DNA from 4 places in the Paenibacillus lacisediminis genome. Region 1 is predicted to be linked to each of the others. Evidence: predicted binding sites of a transcription regulator. Region 1 holds the regulator's gene; each other region holds the start of a gene.
The links. Region 1 encodes LexA, which represses DNA repair genes until DNA is damaged. Its sites were predicted from a motif close to CGAACATATGTTCG; they were not measured.
Positions count from the first base shown of each region.

Region 2: ACLD72_RS09835 (putative DNA modification/repair radical SAM protein) is a predicted target of LexA. The motif match lies at 2,191-2,204, and genes of this name have one in related genera.
Region 3: addB (helicase-exonuclease AddAB subunit AddB) is a predicted target of LexA. The motif match lies at 2,933-2,946, and genes of this name have one in related genera.
Region 4: ACLD72_RS19985 (DNA polymerase IV) is a predicted target of LexA. The motif match lies at 4,262-4,275, and genes of this name have one in related genera.

Region 1 covers NZ_JBKIAX020000003.1:559,651-567,452, forward strand. Annotated here, with positions in the region: gene ACLD72_RS08740 (HAD family hydrolase) at 1-444, opposite strand, end outside; gene ACLD72_RS08745 (hypothetical protein) at 495-1,031, opposite strand; gene ACLD72_RS08750 (DUF896 domain-containing protein) at 1,045-1,218, opposite strand; gene ACLD72_RS08755 (LysM peptidoglycan-binding domain-containing protein) at 1,450-1,815, opposite strand; gene lexA (transcriptional repressor LexA) at 2,006-2,632, shown strand; gene ACLD72_RS08765 (hypothetical protein) at 2,720-2,881, opposite strand; gene glnA (type I glutamate--ammonia ligase) at 3,417-4,745, opposite strand; gene ACLD72_RS08775 (MerR family transcriptional regulator) at 4,770-5,180, opposite strand; gene ACLD72_RS08780 (aminotransferase class I/II-fold pyridoxal phosphate-dependent enzyme) at 5,265-6,518, opposite strand; gene hflX (GTPase HflX) at 6,537-7,802, opposite strand, start outside.
Region 2 covers NZ_JBKIAX020000004.1:226,666-234,467, forward strand. Annotated here, with positions in the region: gene ACLD72_RS09825 (TIGR03915 family putative DNA repair protein) at 29-427, opposite strand; gene ACLD72_RS09830 (DUF4130 domain-containing protein) at 396-845, opposite strand; gene ACLD72_RS09835 (putative DNA modification/repair radical SAM protein) at 830-2,155, opposite strand; gene ACLD72_RS09840 (ABC transporter permease) at 2,545-3,324, opposite strand; gene ACLD72_RS09845 (ABC transporter ATP-binding protein) at 3,339-4,130, opposite strand; gene ACLD72_RS09850 (ABC transporter substrate-binding protein) at 4,146-5,219, opposite strand; gene ACLD72_RS09855 (aryl-sulfate sulfotransferase) at 5,254-6,705, opposite strand; gene ACLD72_RS09860 (MarR family winged helix-turn-helix transcriptional regulator) at 6,719-7,195, opposite strand.
Region 3 covers NZ_JBKIAX020000005.1:384,935-392,736, forward strand. Annotated here, with positions in the region: gene ACLD72_RS12840 (Na/Pi cotransporter family protein) at 1-762, opposite strand, end outside; gene ACLD72_RS12845 (class I SAM-dependent rRNA methyltransferase) at 1,089-2,459, shown strand; gene addB (helicase-exonuclease AddAB subunit AddB) at 3,004-6,612, shown strand; gene addA (helicase-exonuclease AddAB subunit AddA) at 6,609-7,802, shown strand, end outside.
Region 4 covers NZ_JBKIAX020000010.1:174,367-182,168, forward strand. Annotated here, with positions in the region: gene ACLD72_RS19960 (stage VI sporulation protein F) at 135-365, shown strand; gene ACLD72_RS19965 (M56 family metallopeptidase) at 573-1,979, opposite strand; gene ACLD72_RS19970 (BlaI/MecI/CopY family transcriptional regulator) at 1,990-2,349, opposite strand; gene ACLD72_RS19975 (TetR/AcrR family transcriptional regulator) at 2,530-3,207, shown strand; gene map (type I methionyl aminopeptidase) at 3,176-3,922, shown strand; gene ACLD72_RS19985 (DNA polymerase IV) at 4,423-5,679, shown strand; gene ACLD72_RS19990 (hypothetical protein) at 5,676-6,146, shown strand; gene ACLD72_RS19995 (hypothetical protein) at 7,134-7,802, shown strand, end outside.

The sequences.
Region 1 (7,802 bases):
TCCGTGAAGTTCCTTAAGCACTTGAAACGTTTCTTCGTAAACATGAGGACGAGCGCGGCGCTCTTGCCCAAACCGCTCCGCCAGTTCCTCGCCGAGCCGTTCGTTATCGACGCCGACGGCGAGCAAACCGCGCCGCCAGGACTCCTTGCGGTATACCGGAGCAAGCTGCTCCAGCTGGCGGAACTCCGGCTGCTCTCCGGCCGAAAACGTTGCCCACAAACCTTCAAACGGATTAATCCCGATCATCTTCGTAAATGGAAACGTTTCGTAAGATTCATACAGTCCCCGGGCTTCACGCCGCACCGCTTCCTCCAGCTCTTCCGGCACGATTCCCGGCACCCGCTGCGCTGCGAACTCACACGCCGCAGCAAAGGCTTCCTTTACGCTGCGGTCATCCCACAGCAGCGTATCATCCAAATCAAAACAAACAGCTTTAATCGTCATCGTTTTAACCTCGCTCCATGATCTCCCTTTGGGGGCAAATGAAAAACGCCTTATTCCTTGACCAGCTTCACGTGATGCGTGTTGGCGTACAACTCCAGCCGAGAGGCCATCGCCTCGGTGTCAAAACGGTTGCGCGTACGGTAGAACACCCACTTCATATCCCGGATTTTCGGCTCAATTACAATTTTGTTCCGGCTCACGATGATTTGGCTGATATTTCCGGCATCCAGCGATTTGTCCCGGTTAAATTTCGAGGTGTAGAGCCAGCTTTTGTTGATGCGTAAATACGGCTTGCGGAGAAATATAGCGAGCGCTAGCACAGCGTAAAGGATGATCGTAATCCAATACAACATCGAATTTACCTCGGCCGAATTCCCGATAATGCCGACGCTGGCATAGAGCAAAGCCAACAAAAACAACACGATCGGCAAAATAATGTTGCGCCCTTTGAAGACGTCACCTTCCCCGTTAGGTCCCAGCGTGCTTCTCGCGTTTCTTCCGCCCTGTCCGCTCCCCAGATTCGGGCCCTTTCCCTTTTTTTGCATGCGGAGCTGATTCCGCTCCACTTTCCGGTCAAACGAAGCCATGCATGTTCCTCCCCTATTTATCTACAATCTCGATCGAATCGAGTTGCCGGCGAAAATTTCTGCGGACATTCTCCAGGTACGTTTCGCGAAGCTGGGCTCTCTCCAACATCTCGTCCTGCGTCAAACCTTCCGTTTTATGCTTGCGGGCCAGTTCGTTAATCCGCTCTACCAAAGCATCGATGTCCATATCTTCCTCCTGGATTAATTTACTATGCGCATCTGATGATTCCGGTTTCCCCGCGTTTTGGCGGAACAAACATCATACAGGGCATTAATTCTTACTTTGACATGAGAAAAAGAGCTTGTCAAGGCAGCGGAAATCACTCCCGGACGCCAATGACAAGCCCTTTAATTTTATTGTGGTTGAATACGCGCTTATATAGTAAAAAAAAATCGAATTTCATATGCCTACATATGGTCATTTCAAAGGAATGAACAGCATATCCCCTGCCTCAATCGCGCTTGTGGTTAACCCGTTGACGCGCATCAATTTCTTGATAAACACCCGAGTGTCCGATCCTTGCGGCTTATGTTCAGCCGCGATTTCCCACAGTGTGTCCCCGGGCAGGATGACGATTTGTTCAAGCTCCTGTTCCGGCCGGCCCAAATCCGCGGAGGCGGCAAATGCTGTTACCACGCCTGTGCAGGTGAGGCTTAACACCAGGAGAAAAACGGCAAACTTGGCGAAACTGTTGCGGAACAACGAAATATGTAGTCTTCTTTGTGCCGGACGAGAGAAAGAAGGTTGATCGTAGATGCTTTTATAGGAAGTGTATCTTGGCATAATCCATCACTCCAAACGTGTGTTCTTGTTTATGCCAATACTATAACACGAACATTTGTTTGATACAACACTTTTTTCGAACAATTGTTCCCGTTCTTTCTTTAAAAATCTTTTTTAGAACTAATGTTTGTGCGAACGGAAGTTCTATGTTATAATTTTTCCAAACGTTACTAAATGGGGTTGATTCGATATGTCAAAGGTATCCAGCCGACAACAGGCTATTTTGGAATTTATCCGCAACGAAGTTCGCGCCAAGGGATACCCGCCTTCCGTCCGGGAGATTGGGGAAGCCGTTGGACTTGCCTCCAGTTCTACGGTTCACGGCCATTTGGACCGGTTGGAGAAGAAAGGGCTGATCCGCCGCGATCCGACCAAGCCGCGTGCCATCGAGCTATTGAATCAAGAAGAATCCGAGAGCTTTAATAACTTCTCACATACCGTTGCTCGCGTCCCCGTCGTCGGCAAAGTTACGGCAGGCGTTCCGATTACCGCTACGGAGAATATCGAAGATTACTTTCCGTTGCCGGAGCATTACGCAAAAGAAGGTGATATCTTTATGCTCTCCGTGATTGGAGACAGCATGATTGAAGCCGGGATACATAATGGAGATTACGTGATTGTCCGCCAACAGCAGACAGCTGACAATGGGGATATCGTGGTGGCGATGACCGAAGACGACGAAGCGACGGTCAAAACGTTCTACAAAGAGAAGGACCATGTTCGCCTGCAGCCGGAAAATCCGACCATGGAGCCGCTGCGTCTGAAGCAGGTAACCATCCTCGGCAAAGTGGTCGGCTTGTTCCGGGATCTGCACTGATTCAATTTTCCGGCAATGAAAAAAGGACGAAGCAGAATTTGTCTGCAGCGTCCTTTTTTCGTTGGGAAAAGAGGTCCTAACCGCCGGCTAGTCCCAATCCAAATCCGGGAAAGAAGGCATCGTTCCGTAACCGGATCTTCCCCGTCTGCCGCGCATCCCCCATCCAAACCCGAATCCCGACCGCTCGGAAACCCACCACTGTTTCAAACGATACCGGCGCCGCTGATATCTTTTGAGTGCGGTAACCATTTCATTCAACCTCCTTATATCTATAAGGTATCCAATCGTTGAATAAAAACCGGCACACTTGTGGTTTCCAAAATCTACTAAGTCAGAGTGAACATTTTATTATTCCGCTTATTTTCATCTAAACCCGTTCACCCTTTCAGCGCGACGATACTTGGACCGAAAGTGAAACTCCAGCGAAAACATAAGGACAAAAAAGGTCGCTATTTCGGCGATATCACCCACATTGAGTGCAATAAAGGAAAATTATGTCGCTATTTTTCTAACCGCAAGGAAAAGCCCGCGTTTTTGACCATGCACAGAAAAATAAGAACAAAAAATACCGCTAATGGGAATGAACCTGCCTGGCTCTGGATAATAAGCACATAAAGTTCCGCTATTTGAAGGTCGACGGTGCGTTGTTTCACCCGACGGGTGGCTTTTTCAGCTGACGGTGCGTCGTTCCAGCAGCAGGCTGTCAAGCGCCGATTTCAAGGCTGGGCCCATGATTACCCCAAAAAAAATCCCCTGAAGCCTACGGCCCCAAGGGATTCCTCAATTAATACAGCGTCATGTACTGATCGCGTTCCCACGGATGTACTTGCGTCCGGAAAATATCCCATTCGATTTCCTTAAGCTCGTAGAAATGGGTCAAAGCATGGTCGCCCAGCGCCTCGGAAATGATTTCGCTGCGGAGCAGCTCGCCCAGCGCTTCCTTCAGATCGGCCGGCAGGCTTGGAATGCCTTCCTCTACACGCTCTTCCTCGGACATCACATAGATATTGCGATCGACCGGTTCCACCAGCGGAAGCTCCTTCTTGATGCCGTCCAGGCCGGCTTTGAGCATCACGGCGAGCGCCAGGTAAGGATTGGCCGCCGGGTCAGGGTTGCGCACCTCAACCCGGGTGCTGAGACCGCGGGAAGCCGGAATCCGGATCATCGGGCTGCGGTTGCTGGAAGACCAAGCCACATAACACGGCGCTTCATAACCCGGAACAAGGCGTTTGTAAGAGTTGACCGTCGGGTTCGTGATCGCGGCGAACGCGCGGGCATGCTTCAGGATGCCGGCCATGTAATAGCGGGCTTCTTGGCTCAGGCCAAGCGGATCGCTTTCTTCATAAAACGCGTTCGTATTCCCTCTAAACAGCGATTGGTGGCAGTGCATCCCCGAGCCGTTGACGCCAAACAGCGGTTTCGGCATAAACGTGGCATGCAGACCGTGCTGGCGGGCGATCGTTTTGACGACTAGTTTGAATGTCTGAATTTGGTCGGCCGCTTTGACCGCATCCGCATATTTGAAGTCGATTTCGTGCTGGCCGGGAGCCACTTCGTGGTGAGAAGCTTCGATCTCAAAGCCCATCTCTTCCAGCGTCAGCACGATTTCGCGGCGGCAGTTCTCGCCAAGGTCCGTCGGAGCCAAGTCAAAGTAGCCGCCTTGGTCGTTGAGTTCCGTGGTCGGGTTGCCTTTATCATCGGTTTTGAACAGGAAGAATTCCGGTTCCGGACCTACGTTCATCGAGGTATAGCCCATTTCCTCCGCTTCCTTCAGCACGCGCTTCAAAATGGCCCGCGGGTCTCCAGCAAACGGCGTGCCGTCCGGCATATACACGTCGCAAATCAGGCGGGCAACACGATCTTCAGTCACCCAAGGGAAAACCACCCAGGTATCCAGATCCGGATAGAGGTACATGTCAGATTCTTCGATACGAACGTAACCTTCGATGGAAGAGCCGTCAAACATCATCTTGTTGTCGAGTGCTTTCTCCAATTGGCTAACCGGAATTTCCACGTTTTTGATCGTACCGAGCAAGTCGGTAAACTGCAGGCGGATAAAACGTACATTCTCCTCTTTGGCAATGCGCAAAATATCTTCTTTGGTGTAACTCATAGAAAATCTCTCCCCACATTTAGATTATTTTTTGAAAAAGCGGGACAGCTCGCCTTGGATCAGGGAAACCTGATTCGGCTTGCTCCCGGAGACCAACTGCTGCTTCAGCATGCGGTAAAGCTGGGAATCCGTCATCTCTTTCCGCTTCTCTTCCGTGTCCTTCGTGATCACCGTCGCCTCTTGGGATTCACGTGTCATCGGATTCATCACCTGCTTGATGCCGGCGATATTAACGCCTTTATCAATGAGACCTTTAATCTCCAGCAATCGCTCGACATCATTAAAAGAGAACATACGCTGGTTCCCGGAAGTGCGCGCAGGCACAATCAATTCGTGCTGTTCATAGTATCTGATTTGTCTTGCCGTCAAATCCGTAAGCTTCATTACGATACCGATAGGAAATAAGGCCATATTTCTGCGAATTTCGTCACTCATCGCTCTCAACCTTCCAGTTATATAATCTCTTGACCTTATCATATGTGAGTTATCCTAACATGTCAATAGATATGTTAGGATAACTCACAACAAGTTGCGGTCTTTCATCGTCTGGAGGGCGGTAAGCAAGCCGAATTTCACGTGCGAATAAGTCAAGCCGCCCTGCATGTAAGCAATATATGGGGAACGTATCGGCGCGTCGGCGGACAATTCCAGACTCCCGCCCTGAATGAAGGTGCCGGCGGCCATAATCACGGGATGCTCATAGCCCGGCATATCCCAAGGCTCCGGCACGACATGTCCGTCCACCGCGGCGGCCTTTTGAATGCCCTGCACAAAAGCGATCAGCTGCTCCGCACTGCTGAAGGAAATCGCCTGGATCAAATCGGTCCGCTGCTCGCTCCACCCCGGGCGGCTCTCAAAGCCGGCCCGCTCGAAAACCGCCGCCGCCAGGACGCTGCCTTTGACCGCTTGTCCCACGATCGTCGGGGCCAGGAACAACCCCTGGTAAATGCCGCGGGTCGTCCCCAGCATCGCCCCGACTTCGCCGCCGATCCCCGGCGCTGTCAAGCGGTAGGAAGCCAGCCTCACGAGAGCTTCGCGTCCGCAGATGTATCCCCCGGTTTCCGCCAGACCGCCGCCCGGATTTTTGATCAAAGAGCCGGCAATCAGATCGGCGCCGACCTCGGTTGGTTCCCGTTCTTCCGTAAATTCGCCATAGCAGTTGTCGACGAACACGATAACATCCGGCTTGATCGCTTTAACCTCACGCACCATCGCCCCGATTTGTTCGACGGAAAAGGAAGCGCGCCAATCGTACCCCCGCGACCGCTGGATGCCGATCACCTTTGTCCTATCGGTAATTTTCTCTCTCACCGCCTCCCAATCGATTGAGCCGTCGGCATTTAGCTCTGCCTCGCTATAGGTAATCCCGAAATCCTGCAGCGAGCCGCTGCCGTCTCCCGGCTTGCCTATGACTTTATGTAGTGTATCATAAGGACGGCCGGTGATGTAGAGCAGTTCGTCCCCGGGTCGTAAGACACCGAACAAAGCCGTCGCGATCGTATGCGTCCCGGAAGCGAAATGAGGGCGGACGAGCGCCGCTTCCGCGCCGAATACGCCGGCATACACAAGATCCAGGACCTCGCGCCCACGGTCATTGTAGGCGTATCCGGTCGAGCCGGAAAAATGATAATCGCTCACCTGGTGCTTTTGAAACGCTTCGATCACTTTCCATTGATTATGATCGGCGATTTGGTCAATCTCGCGAAACCTCCCCTCCACCTGCTGCTCGGCCGCTTTCAGCCAATTTACAATCTCTTCCGAAAATACCGCCATCTTGTTGTTATCTCTCCCTTATCTCGATTCGTTCGTTTCTTCATGGACGTTAGGCTTTTGAACCGCAAAAGGAGCGAGCTGATACCCGTATTTCGCAAAATCCGCCTGGTTTACGTTCACATCGTAAATCATGTCCGCCTCATCCATTTGCTGATTCACAACTTCGCCGATCCGGTACAAAACGGAGGTGAGATCGCCCCGCTCCGCCGGAATCCGAAACGATTTGGTTCCGCCGGACAAACTGCGCTGCACCGCTTCGCGAACCGCGGCGAGGTCACGTTCATCGTAAGCGCTGATCTTTAGATACCCTTCGCCGGAGGGCAGCATTTGCAAGCCTTCAGGCAGGCAAAGATCGATTTTGTTGAAAAGAACGACCTGAGGTTTCCCCCCGGCCCCCAGCTCATTTAATATCCGCCCTACGACCGCCATTTGCTCCTGGCGCATCGGCGACGAGGCATCGACGACGTGAAGGATCAAGTCCGCCTCGTTCACTTCCTCCAGCGTTGCGCGGAAAGCAGCCACCAAATCATGTGGCAGGTTTTGAATGAATCCGACCGTATCGGTCAGCACCACATCCCTACCGCCCGGCAGCGGCAATAGGCGTGTCGTCGGATCGAGCGTGGCGAACAACTGGTTCTCCACATACACGTCCGCGTTTGTAAGCTGCTTAAGCAGCGTGGACTTGCCGGCGTTCGTATAACCTACCAGCGCCACCTGTACGACCCCGGTCTCCTTGCGGCGGGCCCGATGCAGCCGGCGGTGCCGCGTCACCTCCTCCAGCTGGCGCTTCAGCTCGCCGATGCGGCGCCGGATATGGCGGCGGTCCATCTCCAGCTTGCTTTCCCCCGGGCCCCGCGTACCGATGCCGCCACCAAGCCGGGACAGGTTTTTGCCGTGGCCGGACAGCCGCGGCAGCAGATAGGTCAGCTGGGCCAACTCCACCTGAATGATCCCTTCCCGCGTTTTCGCGCGCTGGGCAAAAATATCAAGGATCAGCTGCGTACGGTCGATAATTTTCGCGTTCAGCATCTCCTCCAGATTGCGCACCTGCGCTCCTGACAGCTCCTGGTCGAAGATCGCCGTATTCGCGCCCAGGCGTTCCATGAGCTCCCTCAGCTCCAGCACCTTGCCTTTGCCGATAAACCAGCGGGAATCCGGTTTTTCGCGGTTTTGCACCACCGTTTCCGCGACCTCTACCCCTGCCGTTTCCGCCAGCCGGACCAATTCGTCCAGGGAATAGGACGGATCGATCCCGGTTTGCTTCGTCTCCGGGGTAATCAAACT
Region 2 (7,802 bases), on a different contig from region 1:
CGGACGATGCCAAGGCATATCCAGGCGCTTACTGCAGGCGCTTCGGCTCTGGAGAGTCGGTGCGGTGTCCGTGTCCGCGCGCTCCCTGCATCTCGGTCAATTGCCCCCAGTAGCGCTTGGGCATATGGGACATCTGCGCCCGAGGATTAATCCTCTCCCGGATCGCCACCGTTTCGTAGAACTGCTTCCAGAGGCGGCGGTACGCTAGTTCCTGCTCCCCCGCTTCAGGCAAAATCAACTCGTCGACGTCCACGATCTCCGCTTTCCCGGCTCCCGCTTCCTCCGGCCGGTGGATGAGCGCTTGTCTATGGGTTTTGTCGTAGATCATAAAGGACTCCCTCCGGTAGCGGTCGCAAAAATGCCCGGCCAGCAGCGGCAGCACCCGGTTCTTTGGCTCAATGACAGAAACCAGCGCCTCGCCATACACCGAAGCGCACGAAGCCCATCAAAGCATGACTCTCCGTGTTCAAATGCCGCACCGCCTTGCGCAATCGGTGCACCGTGTTCTCCGTCAGCATATCCATCGCTGCCCGCCCATGCTTAAAGCCAAGCCGCAGGAACCGATAAATAAGCAGATCTTTCTGCGGATCGCAGGTAAGAAAACCGCGGCGGACAAGCTCTTGGGCGGCCGGACATATTTTTTGCCCGATGGCCGTGTACACCCGGTTAGCCTTCTCCGGACAGGTTTCCACCCAGCGGGTTACAAACAGAGTATACTGCGGATCAGCGTCGGAACGCAGGTCGACCAAATCCTCCTTCCGCGCATAGCTCTCAAACACGCAGCTCAGCAAACCGTCAAAGCTTCCGTCGTAGGCGTAAGCCGCATCGCTTATCCAAGCAGCCATGGGCTTAGCTCCTTCCCGGTTTTCCCCGCCAGCTCCTCGTCCGAAAACAGCGACAGCTGTTCCACCTTCGGCTTGGGCAGAAACATGTCGATTTCTTTGCGGGACAGCAGCGATCTAAGGATTGTGCTTTCGTTCACTTTCAACCCCTCAAGCCGCCGGCCCGAGCAGATGATAAAATATTGAGCCCGTTTCAGCACGACGCCCAGCTTCTTTAAGCCGGGAAAATCCAGCCGCGCCGCTCTGCGCGCGGCCACGATCCGCTTGGCGCTGCGGACGCCGATACCGGGTACACGCAGCAGCTCTTCATAAGGGGCCTTGTTGATCTCCACGGGGAACCGGTCGATATGATTGACCGCCCAATGGCATTTCGGGTCCATAAACAAATTGAAATTCGGGGTGTGCTCATCCAGCAGTTCCTTCGCTTCAAAACCGTAGAAGCGCAGCAGCCAATCGGCCTGGTACAGGCGGTGCTCCCGCAATAACGGAGGCTTGCTTTCGAGCGAAGGCAGCAGCGAATGCTCCGCGACCGGGGTATACGCCGAGTAATATACCCGTTTCAGCTCATATTTCCTGTACAGCGCCTCCGTTAAGGTTAAGATCCTAAAATCGCTGTCCGGCGTGGCGCCTACGATCATCTGGGTGCTTTGGCCGCCCGGAACAAACCGGGGGGCGTGGCGGTATTTGACGAGATCGGTGCTGTTCTCCCGAATGCCCTGGCGAATCGCGGTCATCGGCTTAAGGATCGCTTCCTTGCTTTTGTCCGGGGCCAACTGGTGCAGGCTGTCCTGCGAAGGCAATTCGATGTTCACGCTCATCCGGTCAGCCAGCAGGCCCAACCGGGAAATCAGCGCCGGATCGGCGCCGGGAATCGCCTTCACGTGGATATAACCGCCGAACTGGTAATTCCGGCGCAGCAGCTCCAGCACCCGGATCAACTGTTCCGTCGTGTAGTCCGGATTCCGCATGATGCCGGAGCTGAGAAACAACCCTTCAATGTAATTGCGGCGATAAAAATTTATCGTGAGCTCCGCCAGCTCCTCCGGGGTAAACATAGCCCGGCGCGTGTCGTTGGAGCGGCGATTCACGCAATATTTGCAATCATAAATGCAACTATTCGTCATCAGTACCTTCAGCAGTGAAATGCATCGTCCGTCCGCGGCAAAGCTGTGGCAGATCCCCGAGCTGACGGCGTTTCCCAGCGAGCTGCCTCCGCTGCCCCCGCCGCTCCCGCGCTCTGCCCCGCTGGACGAACAGGATACGTCATATTTGGCCGAGTCTGTCAAAATGGTCAGCTTGTCATACACATCCATACGTTATGGCCTCCCTTTTGACAGCCATTATATTGCGAACATTTGTTCTTGTCAATGATTAAGACCGCCGAAGGTCGAAGGAATTCGTTCCGGCGGTCCCTTTGATAAGTAAAGCAAGCCTCTGGCGGAAATAGAGACAATTTATGGCCTTATTTTGAGATTTTCCCCCTTTTACGCAAAATAGCGGTAATTTAGGTCGTTATTCAGGGATTAAGCTGGGAATATCGCCCATTTGACGCCATATAACAAAAATAAAGACAAAAAAATCCTCTATTTTGCTAAACACCCTTTTCTGGAAAAAATAAGACCTTTATTTGCCGTTATTTCTGAACTGTCCCCTCGGAACCCTGCAATTTTGAAAAACGCCGTCCCGGTTAAACGGTGTTGGCTTATCTTTTTCCGGCCGCCGCTGTGCCGATCACTCCGTACCGCCACAGCACCTTGCGGCCAAACCATCCGAACAGCCGGTCGGTGGCAAATCCCATCAACCCCAGGCTGAGCAAACCGACAAAAATCCAGTCGGTACGGAAGAACAGCCGGGAGTTCCAGATCAGGTAACCGACGCCTTCGTTCGCCGCGATCATCTCCGCCCCGACGATCGCCATATACGAGGTGCCCATCGCCAACCTGACGCCGGTGAAAATATAAGGCGCGGTCGCCGGCACGATTACGTGCCGGATGATTTGCCACTCCGAAGCGCCCATGCTGCGGGCCGCGCGGATTTTGTCCTCCTCCACCGCCAACACCCCCGTCAGCGTGTTCATGATGACGATAAACAGCGTCGCGTACAAAATCAGCGCGATCTTCGACTGCTCGCCGATGCCGAACCAGACGAGAAACAGCGTGATAAAGGCGATCGGCGGAATAAAACGGATGAAGTTCAGCAGCGGTTCGGCGAAACGGCGGATAAAATCCACCTTGCCGATGACAATCCCGAGCGGAATGGCGATCAGGCTCCCCAACGTCCAGCCGCTGAACACCCGGTAAAAGCTGATCCCGATATATTTCGGCAGCGAGCCGTCCCGCAGCAGCTCCAGCGCTCCCGCCGCCGTATCCGCCGGACCGGGCACCACCTCAGGGCCGTAAAGCCAGGCGCCGCCTTGCCAGGCGGCCAGGATGAACAACCACAAGAGGAGCAGGCCGGCCCATTTATTTTTCAGCCTAGTCATAAGGTTCGCCCCTTCTATTCGTCAAAATGAGCTTGAATCCGCCGGTAATGCTCGTAAAATTCCGCCGCGGACACGTCGCGCGGATAGGCGAGCGGAATCTCGTAAATCTGCGAAATATTGGAGGACGGGCCCGAAGACATAATCCCAACCCGTTCCCCAAGCAGGATCGCTTCCTGAATATCGTGCGTTACGAAGACGACCGTTTTGTTCGTCTGCCGCCAAATGCGCACCAACTCCTTCTGCATCGTCCGGCGGGTCATAGCGTCCAAAGCCCCGAACGGTTCATCCATGAGCAAAATTTCCGGATCATTGGCCAGTACGCGGGCCAGTTGAACCCGCTGCTTCATGCCGCCGGACAGCTCCTTCGGAAATTTGTCCCCGTGGCCGGCCAGCCCGACGAGCTCCAAAAAACGGCCGGACACGATACGGCGCTCTTGCTTTGGCACTTTCTTCATCTTCAGACCGAATTCGACGTTCTGGCGTACGGTCAGCCAAGGAAACAGCGAGGAATCGGCCTGCTGAAACACGACCGCCCGATCCCGCCCGGGCCGATCGACATCCGCACCGCCAACCCGCAGACTGCCGCTCGTTTTGGAGATGAAGCCGGCAATCATGTTCAGCAAAGTCGATTTGCCGCAGCCGCTAGGCCCCAGCAGGATAAAAAACTCGCCGCCTCTGACGACCAGATCGACATCTTTGATAATGTAATGAACCTCCCCGCTCCCCGCCGGACGCTGATCGCCATAGCTTTTGCCCAGCCCCGCGATCGTAATCGTGCGGTTCTGCGCAACCATTGACACGGACATGCCCTTCCCTCCTTATTACGGTGTGATCGATACGCGGTCCGGTAAAACCTCGCGCAGAAAATCCAGCTTGATTTTATCCTTCAGTTCAAAATCTTTTTCGATAATTCCGTTCTCGACCATGTATTTTTTTTGCCTTGTCAAACTGTCGTATGCGGCCTCCGTAAAATCGACGTTCCAATTGAGCACTTCCAGATCCTTAAGCGTAGACTCCCTCGGCTGTTTGACTTCTTTATACAAAATATCCGCGACCTCCTCCGGATTTTCCTTGACGAACCGCGAGGCTTCATCGAGGGCGCGCAGGAAATTCGCCACCGCCTCCGGCTGCTCGCGAATCAGCGCTTCCGGCGCTACGATTTGGCTACCGATCCGCACCTTTGTCTGCGACATGTCGGTCAGCTGTCGGACCCCTTCGGCGGCCTCGAACTTCGCGGTCAGCGCCGCGCCGCTGACCCAGACCGCGTCCACCTCACCTTTTTTCAAAGCAATATACGCTTCGTCCGAGCCGCCCTGCCCGATGAGCTTAACGTCATCCAAGGCAAGGCCGTGTTCGGCCAAATATTCGTCCCATAAATAGGAGAGAAAAGTCCCGCGCAAAAAGCTAAGCTTCTTCCCTTGCAAATCCTCCGGTTTGCCGATTTCGTCCCGCACGAACAGCTTCCACTGTTTTGCGTTTTGTTCGGTCGAGGTGCCGGTCGAGGCGATGATCGCAAACTCCCCTTTACTCACGGCATTCAAAATCGGAAAATCGGCGCCCCAGGCGATGTCCGCCTGCTTGATGAACAGCGAGTTGATGCCTTCCGCCGGCGTGGCGAAGGTGACCAGCTTCACTTCAATGCCGTTTTTTTCAAAAAAACCTTTGCTTACCGCCGTGCGCAGCACCGGATTGGTGGAAATGTCGGCGATATTCAAGGTAACGGGGGCTTGCTCCTGCCGGTTTTGCACCCCGCCGCTCCCGGTGCCTGCAGCCTGCACCGCTGCCTGGGAACCCTCCTTCACCGAACCGCAGCCGCTTAAGACGAGCAGCAAGGACGCAAGCAGCCAAATCAAGCTCAGCACCGTTTTTGCCTTCGTTTTGGGGAATGTTGTCATACGTGTTCGCTCCTTTCTTCTATATGGGTTCCCGTTAAGACGGAGCCGCAGGCGTGCGCGGCCGTTCATCAATCCGGGCGACGCAAAGCGCGCCTTCGCCGTAGGAGACGGTCCCTTCTACGGTAACGACCGAATCCGTACCCTTCGCCGCGGCGCCGGGCACCCGGAAGCTGGCCACATCAAGCGGCTCGATCGCCCGCTCCTCAGGATGTGAAAGCTGCGGCACCCAAGCGTAAGGTACGCGGTAGGCGCGGTAGACCATGTTGGAGTTCCGCTTGTTTTTGTACGGGGAAATATATTCCCATACGAGCTCATGCTCCCGCGTCACCTCGAAAATCCTCCCGTCCGCGCCTTCCGTTATCAGCGTGTTGCCGTTCGGCAGGCGCTGGGCGGAGCTGATGTACGGGCTGTAGAAGCGGTAGGCGTCGAGCGGCGCCTGAAATCCGGCTTCCGTCGGCGTATACTGCCAGACGATCTCTAGAGTGACCGGATCGATTTCCAGTACGCGCGAGTGGTCGCGGACAGCGTTTTTCTGACCGGTCGGCGACGCCGGATTCGGCAGCCCGTAACCCCCCCAGCCGCCGTTGTCGAATACGAGCAGATTACCTTCGCCGGGCAGGCCGCGCGGGATCAAATGGGCGTGATGCTGGCCGATGATCCACTCCAGATGTTTCACCTCGGGCGCCGAATAGTCCGGTCCCAGCTTCCAGACGAGGTTTCCGCTTTTTTTGTCGATGATCGCGATGATGTTGCTTTCCCGGGCGTCCCAAATGATGTTATCGGGATGGAAGCGCTCGTCGCCCGCGTCGTAATGGCGGTTTGGTCCCAGCGCCGACACCGAGTTGATGTGCATCCAATCCCCGGCCTCATTGCCGAAAAAGCGGGTATTCGGCTCTTCGCGCAGCACTTTTTTCGCCGCGCCGTCGAAACCGAGCTCATCAAAATGCTCATGGCAGTTCCATTCCCAAACGATGTTGCCTTCCCAATCGACCTCAATGATGGAATCGTCCAACAGCAATTTATCGGAAATTTTCGGATTGCGTACATTTTTGTGGACCAAAATCAGCGTATTGCCCTCCAGTGTTCGGGGCTCGAGTCCCGGCGCAAAATAACCTACAGGGCTGCCGGCCCGCTGATAGTCGTGATGGGCTCTCGCCATCCATTGCGGCTCATGCCCGGGATCTTCGATCCATTCGTGACGGTTGAAGCGCCAGACGATATTGCCGTCCCAATCGACCTGAACGAGATCGGCCTCGTCCTGGAACCCGTGCTGCGGATCGCGTTCGGCCGTGCTTCCAAGCACGTAGCCTCCGGGCAGCAGTTTGTTGGGAAAACCGCGAAGTCCTTGCCACAACCGGATTTCCCTCCCGTTCATATCGATCAGCAACGCGCCTTGGTCGGCCGCCTGATAAATCGTGTAGCCGCTATAAGCTTTCTCCGGCTTGTAAATCGTTGCCCCTGTCGGGTAAATCGTCGGATGCCCCATGTTCTCCACTCCTTTAATAAGATAAAAATCTGCTCTGGCCCGAACGCTGGTCGCCTTCGCCCGGCTTTTGTCCGGCATTACTCTCAGCCAGCGCGTTCAGCGTACCGGAGAAATGCTCCAGATTCCCGGTCAGCTTTTGGAAGAGGCCGGCCATTTGCTTTAGCTCCTCTGCGTGGAAGCCATTGAACAGCAGCGTGATGCACGCCGCGCCGATATTGCGGTTGCGGGCCATCATCTCCCTGCCCTGCTCCGTTATATCCAGCCATACCGTCCTCCGGTCGAGCGTCTGGCGGACCCGCCGGGCGAACCCTTTTTGCTCCAGCTTGTCGCACAGCCCCGTCACGGCGCCGGAGGTGAAATCGAGCTCCTCCGCCAAATCGCCGAGCCGCTGCGGCCCTTCCCGGATCATTTTTTGCATGACCAGCAGTCCGGGAAGCGCAATCCCTTCAACTTCTACTTTGTCCCTTTCCTTCACAAACCGCCTGACCATTTTGCGGAACAGCCAGTCGGCTTCCTCCAGCAGTTCCCACTCCGCATGACAACCGGATATGGGTATCACCTCCTTCGGCAAAAATAAAAAGCCTCCGAAAGCTCCCCTCAATAGGGGAACCTCCGGAAGCCTTTGGCGGTCCAATCGGCTGCAGTCCAAGGCACATCTTAGACTTCTCTTAGCGCTAAGATAATGAGCTATGAACGATTTTCCACCATATTAAACCAATTATTCTTACCCGTCAAGTGTGAATTAAAAAATCTGACAACTTCCAGAGCTGGTTTATCCTTCATGAGGGTAATGCCAGCCCAAGGGGATGTCAATCCGGCGTTATACCAATATGAGAGAGGCATGCCAATCTGAGGGACATGCTAAACCGGGAGACATGACAACCCGGGAGATATGACAACCCGGGAGATATGCTAACCTAAGAGACACGCTAACCTGAGAGACACGCTAACCTAAGAGACACGCTAACCTAAGAGACACGCTAACCTGAGAGAACACGCTAACCCGTGTGACGTGCTAATCTGTGGACGACGCCACATCTCGCGAAATGCAAAAGTGCATGCGAATTTCGTCGAAATTCCCCGAAATAGGCGGTTCA
Region 3 (7,802 bases), on a different contig from region 1:
TTGCCCGGGGCGCGTTCCTCCGATGGCGGCAATCAGCGCGGTGACACAGGTCCCGACATTGGAGCCGATCACCATGGCGATCCCGAGCTCGACCGGAAGGGCGCCGCTTCCGACCAGCCCCATCGTCATGGCGACGACCGCCGCGCTGCTGTGAATGATTGCCGTCAGCACCGCCCCGGTGACAGCTCCCCACAGGAGGCTGCCGGTGGCATGCTCCAGCAGCCAGTCGATGGCGCCGCGCGCTTCCAGCGCCGGGCCGATCGACTGCATCATGCGGATCGCGATCATCACCAGACTGAACCCGGCCGCGGCCAAAGCGCCAAACTGCAAGGGAAGAAGCATAGGGAACCTCCGTTTTACATAGGCGGGCAGCATTTCATCCCCAAGTACGGCTCCGGCCCACAGCAGCAAAGATACGATCAGCATCGGCGCGCCGAGCTTGGCGATATTTAAAGCGATCAATTCCGTGGTGATGCAAGTCCCAATATTGCCGCCAAGGATAATGCCGAGCGTCCGGGCATAAGAGAGCAGGCCGGCATTGACAAGACCGATCGTCATGACGGTAACCGCCGTACTGCTCTGCAAAATGGCAGTGATAAATGTGCTGGACAGCATTCCCGTCCAGGGCGTACGCGTCGTCGTATGCAGAAACCGCATCAGCTTCGGGCCGGCCCAGGCGTGAAGGGCTGCCTCCATGATTTTCATGCCGAACAAGAACAGGGCCAGTCCAAATGTGACCGGAAAAATAATCTCTTGAAACATGCTGCAAGGCCCCCTTTTTAAGTGAGAGTTCAAAAAGTCGGCTTTTCAGCACCGAGAAGGTTGGATGAAGCTAGGGACTGAGTAGCGGAGCGTAGGAAGATCCTACGTGAGCAACGGAAGGCCCGGATGAATTCAAGATTCGATGTCGAGTCCGCTTCGTGATCTGCTTCGTGATCAAAAGTTGACTTTTTGAACAACCATTTTAAGTGTACAAGTTACATATATGATGGCGGGACGACTTACATGCTTGATGCAAATGGCGGGGATGCCGCGCACACCTTAGAACGAGAGAGAACAACAATCTTAATTAGGAGTGAATTAAACAAGTGGCCAAAGTCATTTTAGAGCGTAGCCGCAAAAAACGGCTGGAAAAAGGGCATCCGTGGATTTACCGCAATGAAATTGCATCCGTAGAGGGCGATCCGGCCCCGGGAAGCCTGGTAGACATCGTCGACCACCGGCACAGATATTTGGCGACAGGGTACTACAACCCTGCTTCGCAAATTACGGTCCGGGCGGTTTCATATCAGCCGCTGGCCGAAATGGACAAGGACTTCTTCATCAAAAGGATTTCGGACTGCCTGCGGCACCGCGAGCGGTTCGTGAACGAAGAATCGTACCGGCTTGTCTACGGCGAAGCCGATTTTTTGCCGGGCCTGATCGTGGACAAGTTCGGCGATGTCCTTGTCGTTCAACTGCTGACCCTAGGGATGGATCGCTGCCGGGAAAATATCGTAGCAGCGCTGGCGGAAGTGCTCCGGCCGGTCGGCATATATGAGCGGAGCGACGTGTCCGTACGCGAGATGGAGGGGTTGGGGCAGGTAAAGGGGCCGGTTTACGGCAATCCGCCGCGCCATGTGATCGTAACGGAAAACGGGCTGAAAATCGAGGTTGATATCGAACAGGGGCAAAAAACGGGGTATTTTTTCGATCAGCGCGAAAACCGGGCCTCAATCAAACCTTTGATGACGGGCTGGGGCGGGCACAGCGGAATTGCGCTGCAGGAGCTCCCGGCAGAGGATGGCGGCGTCCGGCTTGCTCCCGTGAACCGCAACGGCAAAGAGGTAACCTTTCCTTACTGGGACGGAGCCACGGTGCTGGAATGCTTTTCGCATACGGGCAGCTTCACGCTGCATGCCTGCAAATACGGTGCCAAAAAAGTGACCTGCCTCGATATTTCCGAGCACGCGATCGATAGCGCGAAGCGGAACGTGGAGCTCAACGGGTTTGAAGACCGCGTGGAATTTGTCGTCGCCGACGCGTTTGACTATCTCCGCAGCCAAGTGAAGGGAGTGGAGGAGCGCGCCCGCAGGGCTGCGCCGGGCGGCAAGGTGGATACCTCCGTGCCTCTTCCGGCCGGAGGCGGACGGACCTGGGATGTGGTCATTCTCGATCCGCCGGCGTTCGCCAAAACGAAAAGCGCGGTTAAAGGCGCGTGCCGCGGCTACAAGGACATCAATCTGCACGGGATGAAGCTGGTTAACGAAGGCGGGTATTTGGTGACCGCCAGTTGCTCCTACCATATGCGGCCCGACTTGTTCCTGGAGACGATTCTGGAAGCGGCGGAGGATGCGGGAAAAGTGCTGCGGTTGATCGAATGGCGGGCGGCCGGAAAAGACCATCCGCAAATCCTCGGCGTGGATGAGGGGCATTATTTGAAATTTGCGATCTTTGAGGTGCGCAGCAAAACGTTTTGATTAGGTATAGTAAAACCGGAAGTTTACACGCCATTTCTCCCAAATTGGAGGAGTGGCGTTTTTCTTAAATTTTATAGGATTTATAAAATTTCGGACAGGGTGGAAGTCGATGAGCAGGGAGAGAGGGGAGGAGAAGAGTAATTCTGGGGGCTAAGGGACACCAGAGCCGTTATTTTCGGAAAAACGGAGGTTTGCAAAATGTACCGGACACAGAGGACCTTATTTACCTCAAATCGGCCTGGATGAACTGGTTTAGAGTGAAATAAGGTCATGTGGGTCCGTTAGCCTGGGAAATACCCGGGAAATGGGTCGATAAGGGTCGCTGGTGTCCGTTAGAGCAGCGTTCAAAGTTTAGAAAAAGCCGAAGTCCTCGGGCAATTTTCGGATAAGTATCGGATAAGTAACTGTACATTTTGCAACTATTCATTCAATAATGGAAAATCCGTAAAATCATTAGTTCAACTGATCTAGTGCGAATGTTTGATCGCATCTATGCTATACTGTTGGTTGTACGAATCGTCCGTGGTAGCTAGGAGGGAATCCCATGTCTTTACAGTTCATTATCGGCCGTTCCGGAAGCGGGAAGAGCAGCCTGATTCTCGAGCGGGTCATCACCCGGCTGCGGGAAGATCCCGCAGGTCCGCCGCTTATCATTCTCGCACCGGAGCAGGGAACGTTCCAGATCGAGCAGCGAATCGTGACCGCGCCGGACCTTAAAGGGACCGTCCGCACCCAAGTGCTCGGATTCCGCCGTCTGGCGCTGCGCATCATGCAGGAGACGGGAGGAGCGGCGCTTGTGCCGATCAACGACGAGGGCAAAAAAATGCTGCTCTACAAAATCCTGCGCCGGCGCCGCGATGAGCTGAAGCTGTTCGGCCGCGGCGGAGACCAGCTTGGCCTGATCGACCGGATCGCCGCGCTGTATACGGAAATGAAGAAATATAACGTGGAGTTCTCCAATTTGCCGGAGCATCATCAATTGTTGCAGTCGGCCGCCGGGGAATCTCCGCTGCTCGTGGATAAAATACATGATCTCGGCTTGTTGTTCGCCGAGTTTGACGCTGAACTTGCCCAGCTGTACATCGATAATGAAGATCATGTGGTCAAGCTGGCGGAAGGAGCGGCCGACTCGGCGTATTTGCGCGGGGCGGAAATCTGGATCGACGGATTTCATACGTTTACGCCTCAGGAATATACGGCGATCGGCGCCCTATTGAAGGCCGCGTCGAACGTCACCGTGGCGCTGACGCTAGACCGGCCTTACGATGACGGCGTCCTGCCGCATGAATTAAACCTGTTTTATGCGCCGGCGGTCGCCTACACCAAGCTGCGCCGACTGGCCGAAGAAACCGGGGTTGAGGCGGGGCGGACGGAGCTTCTGGACCAGCGGCCATATCCGCGATTCCGCGAAAGCGAAACGCTGTCTTATCTGGAATCGGCATATGAGCGCCGCAGTCCGTGGCCCGGCACGACAGCGCCAAACGATCTCGGCCACGCGCTGTCTCTTCGCCGGGCCGGCAACCGCCGCGCCGAAGTGGAGGGAGCGGCCCGCGAGATGGTGCGGCTGGCGCGCGAGGAAGGCGTACGATGGCGGGATATGGCTCTATTGGTGAGGAATCTGGATGACTACGATCCTATAATCGCTCCGATTATGGAGGAATACGGCATCCCTTATTTTATGGACCGGAAAAATAGCCTGCTTCACCATCCCCTGATCGAATTTATCCGCGCGGCGCTCGATGTCGTGATCGGTTACTGGAAATATGAAGATGTATTCCGCTGCATCAAAAGCGATTTTTTACTGCCGCTGGACGGCAGCCTGACGCGCGAGCATATGGACGTGCTGGAAAATTACGTGCTCGCCAGCGGAATCCAGGGCTATCGCTGGTATGACGGGCGGCCTTGGAAAGCCGCGCCAAGCCTGTCGTTGGAACAGGGCGAAGATGCTGGAGCGGCGTCAGCCAAAGGGGACGCGGTGCTGCGGATGCTGGAGCAATGCCGTACTGCCGTGACCGGGCCGCTTTCGGCGTTCGAGAAAAGGATTAAAAAAGCGAAGACGGCGGCGGAGATGTGCGCGGCCGTTTACCAGCTGCTTGAGGATACGGAAGCGGCGCGGCATTTGGATATGCTGGCGCACCGGATGCTGCGCGAAGGCCGGCCCCAGCGGGCCATGGAGCACCGGCAGCTTTGGGGGGCGGTGCTGGACCTGCTGGATCAGATCGTCGAAATGATGGGCGGCGAAGCGCTGGAGCTGGAGCTGTTTGCCGGGGTGTTGGAAACCGGGCTTAAGGACCTCAAGCTGTCGCTGGTGCCTCCGTCCCTGGATCAGGTGCTGATCGGCAGCACGGACCGGACGCGTTCGGGTGCGGTCAAGCATTTATTCCTGGCCGGCGTTAATGAAGGGATCATGCCGGCAGCATTGCAGGAAGAAGGCGTCTTCAGCGAACAGGAGCGCCTCAGGCTGGCGGAAATCGGCCTCGAGCTCGCACCCGGGCTGACCCGCCAACTGCTTGATGAGCGATTTCTGATCTATGGCGCTTTGACTTTGGCCAGCCGGTCGCTGTGGATCAGTTATGCGGCGGCGGACGAAGATGGGGGGGCGCTGCTGCCTTCCGAAGTGATCCGTCATGTCCGGCGTATTTTCCCGGATTTGCGGGAACAGTTTATTGGCCAGGCGCCGCCGGCTGTTGCCGAAGCCGGGCCCGGCCATGATGAAGCACAGCTGCAGTACGTGTCGCGGCCCGCACCGGCGTTGTCCACGCTGATCGGGCAGCTGCGCTTGTGGAAAGCGGGGGAAGCCGTTTCGCCGGTATGGTGGAATGTGCTGGAGTGGTGCAGAAGCAAGCCGGAGTGGGAAGAAAAAACCGCCCGCCTGCTTGACTCGCTTGCTTACCGCAACCGGGTGCGCGGGCTTAGTCCGGAGGCGAGCCGCAAGCTGTACGGCAAACGGCTGCGGACAAGCGTGTCGCGGATGGAGAAGTTTTCGGCCTGTCCTTTCGCGCATTTTGCTTCCCACGGGCTGAAGCTGAAGGAACGCCAGCTGTACCGCCTGAAAGCGCCGGATATCGGCCAGCTGTTCCACGCCGCGCTGAGCGCGATGGCCATGACGTTCAAGGCGCAGAACCGGAGCTGGGGTTCCCTGACGCCGGAGGAGTGCCTGCGCGAAGCGGATGCGGCCGTGGACCAGCTGGCGCCGAAGCTGCAGGGCGAGATTTTGCTCAGCTCGAAGCGTTATGGCTACATATCCCGCAAGCTGAAGACGATCGTGGGCCGGGCATCGCTGATCCTGGGCGAGCAGGCGCGGCGGGGCAGCTTTGAGCCGGTGGGGCTGGAGCTCGATTTCGGGCCGGGCCGGCCGCTGCCTCCGCTGACGTTTGAGCTGCCGAACGGCTGCGTGATGGAAATCGTCGGACGCATCGACCGGGTCGATATGGCCGAAGGGGACGGAGGCCTGCTGCTGCGGGTCATCGACTACAAATCGAGCCAGACCGACCTGAAGCTGCACGAGGTGTATTACGGATTGTCGCTGCAAATGCTGACGTATCTTGACGTGCTGCTGTCCTCGGCGGAGGAATGGCTCGGGCGGCCGGCCATCCCGGCGGGCACATTGTACTTCCACGTGCATAATCCCCTGCTGCAGAGCAGCAACGGCATGAGCCCGGAACAGGCGCACCAGGAGCTGCTCAAGCGCTTCAAGATGAAGGGGCTGCTGCTGGCGGATCGAGACGTGATCGCGAAAATGGATGGACAACTGGAAAAAGGATATTCCGATATTTTGCCGGTGGCTGTTAAAGCGGACGGCGGATTTTACAGCAGTGCCTCGGTGGCTACACCGGACCAGTGGCAAACGCTGCTGCGCTTGGTGCGGCAAACGATCACCGAGATCGGCACGCGCATTACCGACGGGGACGTGCGGATCGCCCCGTACCGGATCGGGATGGAGACGGCGTGCACGCATTGCGTGTACAAGCCGGTATGCCGCTTTGAGGAGTCGCTGGAAGGCAGCTCTTATCAAATGCTGAGCAAACCCGGAAAACAGGAAATTTGGCCGCTTCTGGCGCAGGGGAGCTGGCAAGCAAGCGGAAGGGAAAGCGGACAACAAAGCGGACAACAAAGCGGACACGGAAGCGGAAAGGAGGCCATGCCATCATGATGACAGTCCCGGCAAAACCGCAGGGAAGCACCTGGAGCGACGACCAATGGCGGGCGATCACGCTGTCCGGCGGCGATATGCTGGTCGCGGCGGCGGCGGGCTCGGGCAAAACGGCGGTGCTCGTGGAGCGGATCATCCGCAAGCTGACGGACCCGGAGCGGCCGCTTAGCGTCGATCGGCTGCTGGTCGCGACGTTCACGAAGGCGGCCGCTGCGGAAATGCGGCAGCGGATCACGGAGGCGCTGGAAAAGGAGCTGGCCAAAGATCCGGCGAACGCCGAAATCAGCCGCCAGCTGGCCATGCTGGGGCGCGCCTCGATCACGACGCTGCACTCCTTCTGCATGGAGGTGATCCAGCGCTATTATACGCTGATCCCGCTCGATCCGGGCTTTCGCATCGCGTCCGAAAGCGAAACCGCTCTGCTGCGGCAGGAGGTGCTGGAGCAGCTGTTCGAGGAAAAATACGGCGCTGCCGTACCGGGCAGCCCATTCCTTACGCTCGTCGACCTGTTTGGCGGGGAGCGGAGCGACGACGCAGTGTTCGCGCTGGTGCTGCGGCTTTACGAGTTTTCCCGCAGCCATCCTTGGCCGGAGGGCTGGCTGCGCCAGGCTTCGGCCGCGTTTTTGGTCTCCGATGCGGCTGCGCTGGAGAACAGCTCTTGGGTGGCCAGCATCCTGGCGGATACGGCGCTTACGCTGAGCGGGGCCGCGGGGCTCCTCTCCCAGGCCAAAGCCTTGGCCCTGGCACCTGGCGGGCCTGAGCCGTACGCGGCGACACTGGAGGAGGAGCTGGCCCTCGTGGAGCGTCTGCAGGAGGCCGTGGCCGCCGGAAAGTGGGCTTCGCTCTTCGAGGTTTTTCAGACCGTCACTTTCGGCAAGCTGAAGCCCTGCAAAAAGGATCAGACCGACCCGGACCTGCAGGAGCGGGTCAAGGCACTGCGCGAGGAAGCGAAAAAAACGATCGCGGATTTGCGCACGCAGCTGTACGGCCGGCCGGCTGGGGAATTCCTGCGGGAGCTGCACGAAATGGCGCCGCTGCTCGGTGCCTTGTCCGATCTGGTCAGCGAATTCAGCGAGCGTTACCGGCAGGAAAAGGTGGCCAAGGGCTGGCTTGATTTTTCCGACCTTGAGCATTACTGCCTGCAAATTTTACGCCACCCGGACTCTGCTCCGGACGAAATGCGCCCCTCG
Region 4 (7,802 bases), on a different contig from region 1:
AACTATGTACAGCCTATCCGTCATATATTAGGGTTGAAGTCCGGAATTGACGGGACAGGAGGTGCTAGTCAACGGTGCCCAGTTATCATCAATATGGGATCAGTCCGCAGCTGGTGGAGCGGGTCAAACTGAAAATGAAAAATCCGGCAATCAAGGATCGGATCAAGCAGATGGTCGACGGCCTTACCCGGGCGGATTTGCAGGATCGTCCCAAGGTGCGCAGGCTTGTCCGAACGGCAGCTTCCGTGCTTGGCGAACGCCTGAGCGGGACGCAGGAGGAGCAGATGGTGCAATTCGTCATCGACCAAAAAATCGATCCGCGCAACACACTTCACCTGCTGCGGCTGTGGGGGATGTTCCGGTAGGCGCGGGAACGATCACCGGTAAGGGAAATGGACAGAGATTACGAATTTGCATGGCAGGGCCCTGGGGATGGAGATGGTACCGGGGGTCCTTCTTTTTCTGCCGCATAAAAAAGGCCTGCCGATGTTCTCGGCAAGCCCCGGTCTGTGTAATGATTGATTGTTTCCGGGCATTTGCTTTGCGCAAAATTTTATCCGCTTCGGCTTGCGTCAGCCATTCGACTCTCCCTCGTAGGCAAAATCGGCTCCGTCCGGAATGCCCAACTTTTTTCTTAACGCGTCGAATTCCTTTTGCATGGTCTTTTTTTCGGCCGTGTTCCGCTCGAATTCTGCCTGGCTTCGTTTTTGTACCCCGGTCAGCTTTTCATGCTCATAGACTGCATACAGGTCAACGGAACCATCCGTCATGGACTGGCCGACCCCTGCCTGTTCATCATAGAAGTCGCGTACCTTTTCCCCTTGAAAAAACAGTTCGCCGTTTTTTTCGTCATAAGTCAGGCCGAAAGGTTCATAGACCTTCAGCACTTCAGCCATCGCTTTGCGGTCCTGGGCTTCTTGTTCCTGTTCCGTCAGGCCGCCGGACAAGCTGCCGCTTTCCGCTGCTTCAACCGAAGCCGTGTCTTGATCCGCCTTGACGCCGCTGGTCGCGAATGCGGTTAAAGTGCCCCCAACGAGGAGCAGTGCCGTGGCTATTCCCACCGCCGTGATTTTTTTTATTTTCATAATCGCCATAATCCTTTCTTCTATCGCATTTTTACTAAAGTTGTTGAACAAAGGGGGTAGCTTGCTATTCTTCTCCTCCATCTCGATCAGCGTTAACGCGTAGGCGGATTTGCCCGTTTCGCCGCAGGTCCGCACCACCGTTTCATCGCAGGCCAGTTCCATATCGCGATTGGCGAGCACATACATCACCCATACCAAAGGATTGAACCAGTGCACGCACAAAGCGGCCGCCAGCACCCATTTCGTCAGGGCGTCAAACCTCTTGATATGCACAATCTCATGGGTAAGGATATACCGCAGCCTTGTCTCGTCCGCCCAGTCGGTGGTTTTGGGGAGGAGCACCACAGGCCGGAAAACACCATAGGTCAACGGTGCTTTAATTTTATCGGACTGCCTTATTCGCACCTGCCGCCGCATCGAGTGTTCCCGCAGCCAAGCATCGATAAACTCGTTTTTGACGGGCAAGGAAGTTTGAAATTCCCTGAGACACTTCACATAAGCCACGATAAAAAATAATGCGAAGACGCCCATGCCTGCCAGCCAAATGATCAATATTGGCGAAAAAGACGCCGCTGATACATCTTGGCCGCCGGGCACGCCCGACGCGCCGAGGGGATGCCAAGCCCCGGTAATACCGGCCACATCGTATGCCCCCGCTGTTCCTGTCACCGTGGGAAGAGCCGCCGGTTCCGAAAACATCCGTTTCAAAGTCTCCACGCCGGAAAAAAAGCTGAAGCGCGACGGAACGGAAAAGGGGATGAGCAGGCGGCAAACGACCGCTCCCCAAAGGATGAGAAACGTCTTTTTGGGCAGCTTGTGCAGGGCAAGCCCGCGGATGATCACGACGGCAATAATGAGGACTGCCGCCGCCAGGCTCATTTGAACAACATCCATAGGGGACACCTCATTTCAACTTGTCGACAAGTTGCTTCAATCTTTCGATTTCTTCTTTGGACAGTTTTTTGCTGTTGATGAGGGAGGCGAACAGCAAATCGGCCGAGCCGTCAAACACTTTGTTGATCAATTCCGATGTTTCCTGTTCCTGCACCTGCTCTTTGGTAATGACGGCCTGGCACAAGAAGTTGGGTTCGAGCCGCTTGATCGCCCCTTTGGCGATACACTTTTTAATTACGGTGTAGGTGGTATTCTTATTCCACCCAACCTGTTCGGCCAAAATTTCGCTAAGCCGCTTGGCGGTTAAATCGCCCTCCTTCCATAAAACCTCCATCACTTTCAGTTCGGAATCAAACAGTTTTATTTCCATACGCAGTTCTTCCCTTCAGACTATTGCAATAGTTTAGATCTATACTACTGTGATAGTCTTGATTTGTCAAGCGACTGCCCCTTGCAATTTGCCTGCTTTTATTTTATATTGACATGAGAGTAGGTCAAAACAAAAACGGGAACGATATTTAAAACAATGAGAGGAGGCTGCGAGTTAGTTATGACTCCGCGGACGAAAGAACAAAACGAAGAGATCCGGCTGCGCCGCCTGGTGCAAATCCGCCAAGCGGCGGCCGATGTTTTTTTGGATAAAGGGATGGCTCTGGAAATCCGCGATGTCGCCGCGCAGGCCGGACTCGGCTACGGGACGGTATATCATTACTACAGCAACAAAGGGGATTTGCTGCATGATGTGCTGTGGGTGGCGATGGAGCGGGCCGGGGCCTGGCTGGAGGAGCCGGATGGCGGGCACGGTGAACATTTAAGCGCCCTGGTCGTCCGTCTGCTCGAGCAGTGGGCGGATGATCGCGGCTTGTACCTGCTTTACAAGCTTGCCGGGGACGGTTTTCGCCTTCTGCCCGAAGCCCGGGCAATGCCGCTGGCGGACGCCTTTCGCCGGGAGGTGCTGCTCCCGTTTGCCGCTGCGCTCGGCGGTGAACCGGGCGGGCCGGGGGTGCCGGCCGGCAGCGGCAGGGCTGCCCTTGGCCGGCGGCCTTTTGGCGGTAGCCTCCCGGAGGAGCAGGTGCGGCGGGCGGAAATGCTGCTGGCCGCGCTGGCAGGCTGCGCCTTGCTTTCGCTTCGCCGGGGAACGCTGCGCCAGGATGCGGAAAATATTGTGCAGATCGTCCATTTAAGGAGTGAAAAAAATGATTATTTTGAAATCGCCGAGAGAAATTGAAGAGATGAAGCCCGCGAACCAAATCGTAGCCGAGTGCCACCGCGAGGTGGCGAAGCTGATTCAGCCGGGCATCACGACGCAGGAAATCAACGATTTTGTCGCCAGACAGATCGTCAAATTGGGCGGCAAGCAGTTTACGAAAGGTTATAACGGCTTCCCCGCGGAAACATGCGCTTCGGTCAATGATGTGGTGGCGCACGGCTTTCCTTCGAACCGCCCGCTGCAGGACGGGGATCTGCTTAAGCTTGATATCGTGGTGGAATACAACGGCTGGTTCGGAGATTCGTGCTGGTGTTACGCCGTAGGCGAGATCAGCCCGGAAGCCGGGAAGCTGATGAAGGTTACGAAGGAATGCATGGACCTCGGGATCGCTCAGGCGCTTCCCGGCAACCGTCTCGGCGACGTGACTTCGGCGATCCAGAAGCACGCGGAAGCCAACGGGTTTTCGGTCGTGCGCGATCTGCTGGGGCACGGTGTCGGCCGGAACCTGCATGAAGAGCCGAACTATGAGCATATCGGCGTCGCCGGCAAGGGCATCCGCCTCAAGGAAGGCATGGTGTTTACGGTGGAGCCGATGATCAATGAAGGGACGTTCCGGATTATGATCGATGACGACGGGTGGACGGCGCGCACGGCCGACGGCAAGTTGTCGGCTCAATTTGAACACACGATCGCGGTTTTACCGGATGGGCCGCTTGTTCTAACTGCCCAATAAAAGAGGTTGTTCAAAAAGTCGTCTTTCCATGACGAAGTCATTCATGAAGCGGATTCGACATCGAATCTTGAATTCAGCCGGGCCTTCCGTTGCTCACGTACCCAAAACGTACGCTCCGCTCCTTTCGTCCCTAGCTTCATCCGACCTAAAGCGTTTTGAAAAAACGCACATCGTAAGCATTAGCTTTGGTCCTGAAAACCCGACTTTTTGAACTCACACTTAAAGCGCCCGAAAATGGGAAAACGAAGCTGCTTCCAAAATGTCCGAGAGGCTTTTGGAGGCGGCTTTTTTTGCGCCGGTCATCCTGCCAAATTATCCAGCATAAACCTGTTGAATGCACGAATATTTGTTCGTATTATGAATATGATAAGAACAAACGTTCTGAAGGTAGGTGCCTCTATAACTATCTAGGAATTGACATGACGAAAGAGGGGATGTTCTCGTGAAACCTTCCGAACGGGGGACGACGGCGGAAACGCTCAAACAGGTGGTGAAGAGTTATGCCTGAACGGACGATTTTTCTGGTCGACGGCCAATCGTTCTACGCTTCTATCGAAAAGGCTGCTCATCCGGAGCTAACAGATAAACCGGTAGCCGTAGGCGATCCTGCGCGCCGGTCAGGTATCATTCTCGCAGCCTGCCCAGTTGCCAAGTCACGTGGGGTGACGACGGCTGAAAGGGTAGGTGAGGCGCTGGCAAAATGCCCGGATTTAAACGTTATTCGACCGAGAATGCGGACCTACATTACCATATCCTTATTTATTACTGAGATCTTCGAGTCGTTTACTGATCAGGTTGAACCTTACAGCATTGACGAACAATTTCTCGATATTACCGGCTCAACCGCATGTTTTGGTTCTCCGGAAGAAATCGCCAGACAAATCCAATCTCGTGTGCTGCTGTCGACCGGAGTTTGGACTCGCTGCGGAATTGGACCAACAAAAATATTAGCCAAGATGGCCACGGATAATTTCGCTAAAAAGAAGCCTGAAGGAATCTTCAGACTTGGCTTTGACAATATTGAATCTGCCTTGTGGCCGCTGCCCGTGCACCAAATGTTTATGGTGGCTTCGAGGATGTCCCGCCATTTTATGAGAATGGGATTAAATACGATTGGTGACATAGCACGGTTGGAATTGCCCGAATTCAAACGGCGTATGCGTAGGGAGATGGGAAAGCAAAGCGATATTCAAGCGGAGTACTATTGGCAGACGGCGAGGGGCATCGATCCCAGTCCGGTCGTGCCGAGTATTCGCAACAAATTGAAATCGATTAGCCATGGCAAGGCGCTGCGAAGCAGCCTTTATCGAAAGCTTGAAGATATTGAGGTTGTCCTTTTAGAGCTTGTCGTAGAGGTCTGCCGCCGCAGCCGGAGACATGGATACATGGGCCAAGTGGTGACAGTGGGTGCAGCGGAGACTGACGGGGAGCGGTCTACAGGGTTTAGCCGGCAGGTAACGCTGCAGCAACCTACGTCGCTTTCTCACGAAGTAGCGGCGGCAGCGCTCAGAATATTTCATAAATATTGGAATGGTATGCCCGTAAGCCACCTGCATATTTCGCTCACTCAGTTGGTGGACGATAACGTCTATCAGCTTACGTTATTCGAGGACCGGGAGAAAGCTTACGGTTTGGAAAGAGCGACTGATAAAATTAAGGATCGATTTGGCAGCGCCGCTATTATGCGGGCATCCTCTTTATTACCGGCCGGAGTAGCACGAGAACGAGCGGAACAGATAGGAGGTCATTACAAATGAGCAAACTGGACGGTAATGAGCGGTGGAAATCAAAGATGCTGCTCACCGAGCACCAAGAGCAATATGAAAGTCGAAATGACCCCAAAAAGACGTCTCGACCCACAATAGAGGAGTTCAGTATGATCCGCGACTACATTTTATTACCTTACATGCTCACGATGGTACAAAAGAACGTAGATGACATTGAGCGCAGCTCTAACCTTTTAAAACAGCTTTATCTAGCAACTGGCCAAGCGATCATGAACAAAATAAGCAAAGACATGCGTGATATAAAACGTGAATTGACCAAACGCAACATAAAAATTTTCAGTGACGAACATGCGGATTTGATCGTGTATCACCGGTTTCTGTGTCGAGGGTACGAGGAGCGTTTTGGGATGACTCGTGATGTTATGCGTTCGGAAATCAGTGTCCGGTTGAAAAAATATATTAAAGAAATCATTGACCGAGTTGCAAATGAAAAATAACTCTTCTTAGCGCTAGAACTCCCCCGGGGCCAGTCGGCCCCCTACCTCTCATTGGATAAAATCCAATAGATTGTCGAAAATCGAACACGATTTGGAGGTCTCATTGGAAAATATCCAATAGAATTCGCTCAAATCGTCCGTTTTGCGCCTGCCGAGCCTCATCTACTGGAAATATTCCAATCAAGCCGCTGTATTTTTCGCTCAATTTCCAATTCTATTGGAATATTTCCAATCAGGGCGTACTCTCAGGGCCGTGCAAACCTGTCACCCAGGGCCATGTAGAACGGGGGATTCTGGCAGAATCTATTGAATATTTCCAATGGGAGCGGCGCTTGAGACTGAAAACATACGTGAAAAACATCCGAAAAAACATTTGAAAGCGTTTTATTTTCGGGAATTATTTAGAAAATATTCCCTGAAAAGGTACGAGTTTTTAGGAAATAAGTCACCAGCCAAGGACTTCGTTCATGACGAAGTTTCGCTTCCGGGAAACACGAAAAAGCGCTAGGCCTAGCCTGGGACCAGGGAATCTTTTTTTGACACGGCATGTAATTTTCTGAAATTGCAAAAAACCGCGTCAATATGCGATTTTTAGATATGACTTTGGTATCAATTTTGTAACCTTTATGGAAAACGGTGTAAAAATCGACCGAAACCTAGCAGTTTTTTGCGCGTCTATTATTGACGGAATCGTCCGGCAGGGAAAATGGAAGGGGCGAACCGCATCCCGGAAAACGGGCCCAGACGGGCCTACAAAGTAAAATACTTCCATCAGCCTAGTTACATGAGAGGTCAACTTGGTTAATGATAGAAGTAATTTGAGAGGGAGGTGTGGATGGCCATACTGTTCATCACCTGCATAGAAAAGGCCGCAAATCATTGTCGGATCAAGCTGACGCCTGGGAGAACAAATGCTTAAGACACTGGCTGGGAATCTGACGATAGAACCGGCACTATAAAAACGGCGAGGTGAGAACTCAAAATCCGATGACAAGACTAATGAGAAAAAGGCTGGCGGTTTGGCTGGCGCTGGGGGCGATCCTGATCGCCGGGGGAATCTATCTGGTGCTTCAGCAATTGCCGCCGCCTATTAACAGCTTTAAGGCTTCGGATGGGACGGAGCTTACATTCCGTACCTCCAAGGATCAATTTATGGCCTACGAAGGCGATGGCCAGTGGCGGAAAATGTTCGTCAAAGGCGTGAATTTGGGAGCGACGGTTCCCGGCCATTTTCCCGGGGAATTCCCGCTTACCGAAGAGGACTATTTGCGCTGGTTCAAGCAAATCGACGACATGGGCGCCAACGTCATCCGCATTTATACGGTTCACAACCCGGTGTTCTACAAGGCGCTTGTGAAATACAATCGCGACAAAGAGGGCGATCCGCTGTACTTCATTCAGGGGATCTGGTCCCCGGAGGAGCAGTTGATCGAACAGCAGGACGCGTATATTCCGGGGATTAAGGAAGCTTTTCACAAAGAAATTGAAAAAGCGGTCAAAGCCGTCTACGGGGATTTGAACATCCCGGTTCAGCCCGGCACATCGGGCGGCAAATACACTGCGAACGCCGGACGCTATTTGATGGCTTGGCATATCGGCACCGAATGGGATCCGGAGATGGTGGACAACACCAACCGCAAGCATGCCGATGTTAAG